2 regions of the Streptomyces pimonensis genome follow, and region 2 is predicted to be linked to the other one. Evidence: riboswitches for the same ligand, from Rfam matches in the RefSeq annotation. Region 2 holds a riboswitch; the other holds the start of a gene.
What was found. A riboswitch is a leader RNA that binds a small molecule or an ion and turns the genes downstream of it on or off. The one in region 2 is predicted to bind glycine.

Region 1: linked by a shared signal. The riboswitch ahead of gcvT (glycine cleavage system aminomethyltransferase GcvT) and the one ahead of gcvP (aminomethyl-transferring glycine dehydrogenase) in region 2 are both predicted to bind glycine.

What each region holds. Positions count from the first base shown of each region.
Region 1 covers NZ_JAHWZY010000015.1:86,495-89,893, reverse strand. Annotated here, with positions in the region: gene glyA (serine hydroxymethyltransferase) at 1-530, opposite strand, end outside; gene gcvH (glycine cleavage system protein GcvH) at 546-923, opposite strand; gene gcvT (glycine cleavage system aminomethyltransferase GcvT) at 1,038-2,156, opposite strand; glycine riboswitch at 2,225-2,356, opposite strand; glycine riboswitch at 2,357-2,457, opposite strand; gene KYY02_RS17120 (AAA family ATPase) at 2,679-3,347, shown strand.
Region 2 covers NZ_JAHWZY010000064.1:5,241-8,639, forward strand. Annotated here, with positions in the region: gene gcvP (aminomethyl-transferring glycine dehydrogenase) at 1-1,704, opposite strand, end outside; glycine riboswitch at 1,878-1,973, opposite strand; gene KYY02_RS32450 (PRC-barrel domain-containing protein) at 2,088-2,462, shown strand; gene KYY02_RS32455 (DNA polymerase IV) at 2,485-3,399, opposite strand, start outside.

The DNA of each region.
Region 1 (3,399 bases), on a different contig from region 2:
TACGCCGACCAGCCGGCGACGATCAGCTTCGGCCTGCTCTCCTTGGCGAGGCGCTCGACCTCGGCCATGTCGACCCGGCCGTCGTCGCCCACGTGGTAGGCCACCACGTCGTAGAGCTTGCCGGAGAAGTTGATCTTCATGCCGTGAGTCAGGTGCCCGCCGTGCGCGAGGTCCAGACCCATGATCGTGTCGCCGGGCTTGAGCAGCGCGGACATCGCGGCGGCGTTGGCCTGCGCGCCCGAGTGCGGCTGCACGTTGGCGTGCTCGGCGCCGAAGAGCTCCTTGACCCGGTCGACGGCGATCTGCTCGATCACGTCGACGTGCTCGCAGCCGCCGTAGTAGCGGCGGCCGGGGTAACCCTCGGCGTACTTGTTGGTGAGGACCGAGCCCTGGGCCTCCATGACCGCGACCGGGGCGAAGTTCTCCGAGGCGATCATCTCGAGGGTGGACTGCTGGCGGTGCAGTTCGGCGTCGACCGCGGCGGCCACCGCCGGGTCGAGCTCGTGCAGGGGCGTGTTCAGAACGGACATGCGGCTACGGACTCCTCAGCCGGCGATCTCGGCGTCGTACTCGGCGGCGGTCAGCAGGTCGGCCGGCTCGTCGGTGACGCGCACCTTGAACAGCCAGCCGGCCTCGAAGGGGTCCGAGTTCACCAGCGCCGGGGTGCTGACCACCTCCTCGTTGATCTCGGTGATCTCACCGCTGACCGGGGAGTACAGGTCGCTGACCGACTTGGTGGACTCCAGCTCGCCGCAGGTCTCGCCCGCGGTCACGCTGTCACCGACCTCGGGGAGCTGGACGAAGACCACGTCGCCGAGCGCGTTGGCCGCGTGCTCCGTGATGCCGACCGTCGACACGCCGTCCTCGGCGGCCGACAGCCACTCGTGCTCCTTGCTGTAACGCAGATGCGTGGGGTTGCTCATGGTCCGGATTCTCCTGTACGGGGGGACTGCGGATGACTGAGGGAACTGCGCACGGCGCACGTGAGCAGGCACGATGTGCTCACCTCACGCGCGGGAAGCCGTCTGTCGACGGTGTCACTTCCGCCGCTTGTAGAACGGCAGCGCCACGACCTCGTACGGCTCGTGGCTGCCGCGGATGTCCACGCCGACGCCCTCGGCGCCGGGCGCCGCGTGCGCGGGGTCGACGTACGCCATGGCGATCGGCTTGCCCAGGGTGGGGGAGGGGGCGCCGGAGGTGACCTCGCCGATCACCTCGCCGCCGGCCACGACCGCGTACCCGGCGCGCGGGACGCGGCGGCCCTCGGCGACCAGGCCGACCAGGACGCGGGGCGGCCGCTCGGCGGCCCGCTCGGCGGCCTCGGCCAGCGCCGCGCGGCCCACGAAGTCGCCCTCCTTCTCGAACTTCACCACCCGGCCGAGCCCGGCGTCGAAGGGCGTGAGGGCGGTGCTCAGCTCGTTCCCGTACAGCGGCATGCCCGCCTCCAGGCGCAGCGTGTCCCGGCAGGACAGCCCGCACGGGACCAGGCCCGCACCCTCGCCGGCCTTGGTCAGCGCCTGCCACAGCTCCACCGCGTGCTCGGGCTTCACGAACAGCTCGAAGCCGTCCTCGCCGGTGTAGCCGGTGCGGGCGATGAGCGCGGGGACGCCGGCGACCGTGCCGGGCAGACCGGCGTAGTACTTCAGGCCGTCCAGGTCGGCGTCGGTGAGCGACGCGAGGATCGCCGGGGACTCGGGGCCCTGCACGGCGAGCAGCGCGTACGCGTCGCGGTCGTCGCGGACCTCGGCGTCGAAGCCGGCCGAGCGTTCCCGCAGGGCGTCCAGGACCACCTGGGCGTTGGAGGCGTTGGCGACCACCATGCAGGCGGTGTCGTCCAGCCGGTAGACGATCAGGTCGTCCAGGATGCCGCCGTCCTCGCGGCAGATCATGGTGTAGCGGGCGCGGCCGGGCCTGACCCTCCCGATGTCGCCGACCAGGGCGAAGTCGAGGAGCGCGGCGGCCTCCGGGCCGGTGACCGTGATCTCGCCCATGTGCGAGAGGTCGAAGAGGCCGGCCCTGGTGCGCACGGCGTTGTGCTCGTCGCGCTCGGAGCCGTAGCGCAGGGGCATGTCCCAGCCGGCGAAGTCGGTCATCGTCGCGCCGAGCGACCGATGCAGGGCATCGAGCGCGGTCCGGCGGGGTTCGGTACTGCTCATCGGTCGGTCTCCCAGGGCAATGGGCCCCCCGCCCGAGTTCATCCGAGCGTGGGGGAGGGCGAGGACGTTCCTCCCCATCTGTCATCGGAACCTGAGAGGTTCGCCACGACGCCCACGCGGGGACGGTCCTGGCTTGCACCTTGGGTGGAGCCGCCGGGGCACTGCTGGATGCCCTTCGGCGGCCCGCTTTTCAGATGTGCCTCGCCCGCGCGGTAACGGGGCCTGAGAGATTCAAGGGAGGGACTTGCTCCTTCGGCGCCCCGGCGGCAAACGGTGCCGGGGACTCTCCCGCGCGGATTCAAACGGCCGGTATGCAGTTGGCGCGCACATCATTGCACGCATCGCGAGGGCGTGGCAGGGGGACCCTTCCCAGGGGGTGCACAGGGTGCGGGCGCCGCCACAGGGAGCTGTGACACGCCTGTTTCAGGAAACGGACGGAAACGACGGACACCCGGCATTACTTTCTTTTTACACTCGGCGGGGATCGGTACTCGTACCCGGCCCCAGGGGAGGACGATCACGGTGAACAGGACCACGGCGTGCGCCGCCACCACGGGCGTCACGCTGCCCCAGCAGCCGGCCGCCCAGGCCCGGGGGGCCCGCGGCACGCTGCCGGCGCTCGTCGTCCGCGATCTGCGCGCGCGGTCCGGTCGCAGCCCGCGCGCCCTGCTCTTCGGGCCCCGGGACCTCATCGTGGTCACCGGGCTGCCCGGCAGCGGCAAGTCCACGCTGATGCGGCGCACGGTGCGCGGGACCCGCGTCGACTCGCAGGACACCCGGGACCGCTGGGACCGCCGCATGCCGCGCCTCCTGCCGTACGCGGTCTACCGCCCGCTGGTCCGTCTCGCCCACTACGCCGGACTGCGCCGCGTGCTGCGGGCCGGAGGGCCGGTCGTCGTGCACGACTGCGGCACGCAGGCCTGGGTGCGCCGCTGGCTGGCCCGCGAGGCCCGTCGCCGGGGCGCGAGCCTGCACCTGCTGCTGCTCGACGTCACCCCGCAGCAGGCCCTGGCCGGCCAGCGCGAACGCGGGCGCGGCGTCTCCCGGTACGCGTTCCTGCGCCACCGTGCGGCGAGCGAGCGGCTGCTGCGCGCGGTGGAGCGGGGCGCCCTGCCGGCCGGCTGCGGTTCGGCGGTCCTGATCGACCGGGACGCGGCGGACACACTGTGCCGGGTCGGCTTCGCGGGCTGACCGGATAGCCTTTCCAGCCACAGCAGTGGTTTCAGGCAGCAGGCGGTAGGCA
Region 2 (3,399 bases):
GAGGGAGACCTTGTCGTAGCCGGTGACCTCGGCGAGGCGTTCCTCCAGCTCGTGGATGAGCGTGAGGTAGCCCTGCGCCTGCTCGGCGGGCGCGAAGGGGTGCAGCTGCCCGAACTCGGGCCAGGTGACCGGCTCCATCTCGGTGGTCGCGTTGAGCTTCATGGTGCAGGAGCCCAGCGGGATCATGCCGCGGTCCAGCGCGTAGTCGCGGTCGGAGAGCCGGCGCAGGTAGCGCAGCATCGCGGTCTCGGAGCGGTGCTGCTGGAACACGGGGTGGGTCAGGTACTCGTCGTCGCGCAGCAGGGTGTCCGGCAGCGTGTCCCGCGCGGCCGCGTCCAGGGCCTCCACGTCTCCCTCGACGCCGAAGGCGCTCCACACGGCGGCCAGCTGCGACCGGGTGGTGGTCTCGTCGCAGGCGACCGAGACGTGGTCGGCGTCGACGAGGCGCAGGTTGACGCCGTTGTCGCGAGCGGCGGCGACGACCTCGGCGGCCCGCCCGGCGACCCGCACGGTCAGCGTGTCGAAGTAGGAGCCGTGCACGATCTCCGCCCCGCCGGACCGCAGCCCCTCGGCGAGGACGGTGGCGTACCGGTGGGCGCGCCGGGCGATCAGCCGCAGTCCCTCCGGGCCGTGGTAGACGGCGTACATCCCGGCCATGACGGCGAGCAGCACCTGGGCGGTGCAGATGTTGCTGGTTGCCTTCTCGCGGCGGATGTGCTGCTCACGGGTCTGGAGCGCGAGGCGGTAGGCCTTGTGTCCGTCGGCGTCGACGGAGACGCCGACGAGCCGTCCGGGCAGGCTGCGCGCCATCTTCTCCTGCACGGCCATGTAGCCGGCGTGCGGCCCGCCGAAGCCCATCGGCACACCGAAGCGCTGCGTGGTGCCGACCGCGATGTCCGCGCCCAGCTCACCGGGCGACTTCAGCAGGGTGAGGGCGAGCAGGTCGGCGGCGACGACGACGAGCGCGCCGAGCCCGTGCGCCTGGTCGATCAGCGGCTTGATGTCGCGTACGGCACCGGAGGCGCCCGGGTACTGGATCAGTACGCCGTTGATCTCGCGCTCGGCCACCTCGGCGGGGACGCCCTCGCTCAGGTCGGCGACGACGACCTCGACGCCGGCCGGCTCGGCACGGGTCTCGATCACCGCGATCGTCTGCGGCAGCGCGTCCGCGTCGACCAGGAACAGACCCTTCTTGTTCTTGCCCATGCGCCGCGACAGGGCCATCGCCTCGGCGGCGGCGGTGCCCTCGTCGAGCAGGGAGGCACCGGAGGTCGGCAGCCCGGTGAGTTCGGCGACCACGGTCTGGAAGTTCAGCAGCGCCTCGAGCCGGCCCTGGGAGATCTCCGGCTGGTACGGCGTGTAGGCCGTGTACCAGGCGGGGTTCTCCATCACGTTGCGCAGGATGACGGGCGGGGTGAAGGTACCGTAGTACCCGAGCCCGATCATCGAGCCGAGCACCTCGTTGCGGTCGGCCAGTGCGCGCAGTTCGGCCAGCACCTCGGCCTCGCTCCGGGCACCCGGCAGGTCCAGCGCGTCGGCGTTCTTGATCACATCCGGCACTGCGGCGGCCGTCAGCTCGTCCAGCGAGCCGTAACCGACCTGGGCGAGCATCTTGGCCCGGGCCTCGTGATCGGGGCCGATGTGACGCTGCTCGAAGGGGATTCCCCGTTCGAGTTCGGAGAGCGGAGTGCGAGGGGCGGTCATTGAGGAGGCCTCCTGGTCCGACGACCTTCGAGGGCACCACGGCGCGGGTACCCGGACGGCCTCCCCCTCTGTCATCTCAACCTGAGAGTTTCACCGGCCGACCCGAAGGCGTCCGGTTTTCACCGTCGGTGAGAGCGGAAGCCGTCGACATCCGCCCTGCTTTCCAGAGTGACCTCGTCCGTGCGGTACGTGTGCCTGAGAGATTCCGGGGAGGATTTGCTCCTTCGGCGCCTCCGATGGTGTCCGGAGGACTCTCCCGCACGGGGTCAGCGGCCGTTTGCCAGCGTACCAGCGAGCACCACACCGGTACCTTCGAGTGGACGTCCAGCCGATTGTGCCGTTTTGTAGTGCTTACGGATGATTTTGCGACCAGTGGAGGGCCTGTGCAGACCGACATCGATCCGCGCCACCTGATCGGCCGCAAGGCGTTCGACCGCAACGGAACCCGGATCGGGACGATCGACGAGGTCTACCTCGACGACGCCACCGGTGCACCGGAGTGGGCGGCGATACGCACCGGCCTGTTCAGCAGGGACGCCTTCGTCCCCCTGGAACCCAGCGACCTCGTCGACGGCGCCCTCCACGTCCCCTTCGACCGCACCCTCATCAGGGACGCCCCCGACTTCGGCGTGGGCCGCCACCTCTCTCCCGAACAGGAACTCCAGCTCTACCACCACTACGGCCTGGACCTCGCGGCTCCCCCTCCCCTCCCGGACCGCGACTTCGGCAAACTCGCCGGGAACGACAAGCCCGCCTGATCCGCCCGGCGAGCCGGGCGGATCAGGCGGCCCCCGCGCCCTCGCCCTCCCCGGAACCCCGGGACACCAGCGGCAGCGGTTCCGCCGGTTCCAGAGCCGGGTCGTCGACCAGGAAGGTCTTCACCCGGCCCGGCTCCGAGCCGGGCGTCTCGAAGCGCACCGTGACCCGGCCCAGTCCGCTGCCCTGCACCCATCCGTGTCCGTGCACGGCGTGCCGTACGTCCTGTCCCGCCGACCAGCGCCGCTCGGCGGGCGTCTTCGGCTGCGGCGCGGGCCCGGCCTCGGCCTCCTCGTGCGGGGGGTCGTCCCCGTGCCCGCCCGCCTGCGCGAACAGGTCCTCCTGCGCGTAGTCGGCCAGCCCGCTGACCCCGACGCCCAGCAGCCGCACCCCGCCCGTCGTGTCGACCGAGTCCAGGAGCCGCGCGGCCGCCTCCCGCACCACCGCCGGATCGTCCGTGGGGCCCCGCAGCGTCTCGGACCGGGTGAGGGTGGAGAAGTCGTACCGGCGCACCTTCAGCACGATGGTCCGCCCCGACAGGCCCGCCGCCCGCAGCCTGCGCACACACCGGTCCGCGAGCCGCCGCACCTCCGTGCCGACCCGCGTCCGGTCGTGGATGTCCACGTCGTACGTGTCCTCGACCGACACCGACTTGGCCTCCCGCTCGGCCACCACGGGCCGCTCGTCCCGGGCCAGCGCCATCGCGAACAGCGCGTGCCCGTGGGCCTTGCCCAGCAGCCGCACGAGCTCGTCCTCCCCGGCCTCGGCGAGCTCGTCGACCGTGTGGATCCCCGCCCGCCGCAGATGGTCACCGGTCGCCGGCCCGACGCCCGGCAGGGTACGGACCGGCAGCGGCCCCAGCAGGGCTCGCTCCGTGCCCGGCTCGATCACCACCAGTCCGTCCGGCTTCGCCTGCTCCGAGGCGATCTTCGCCAGCAT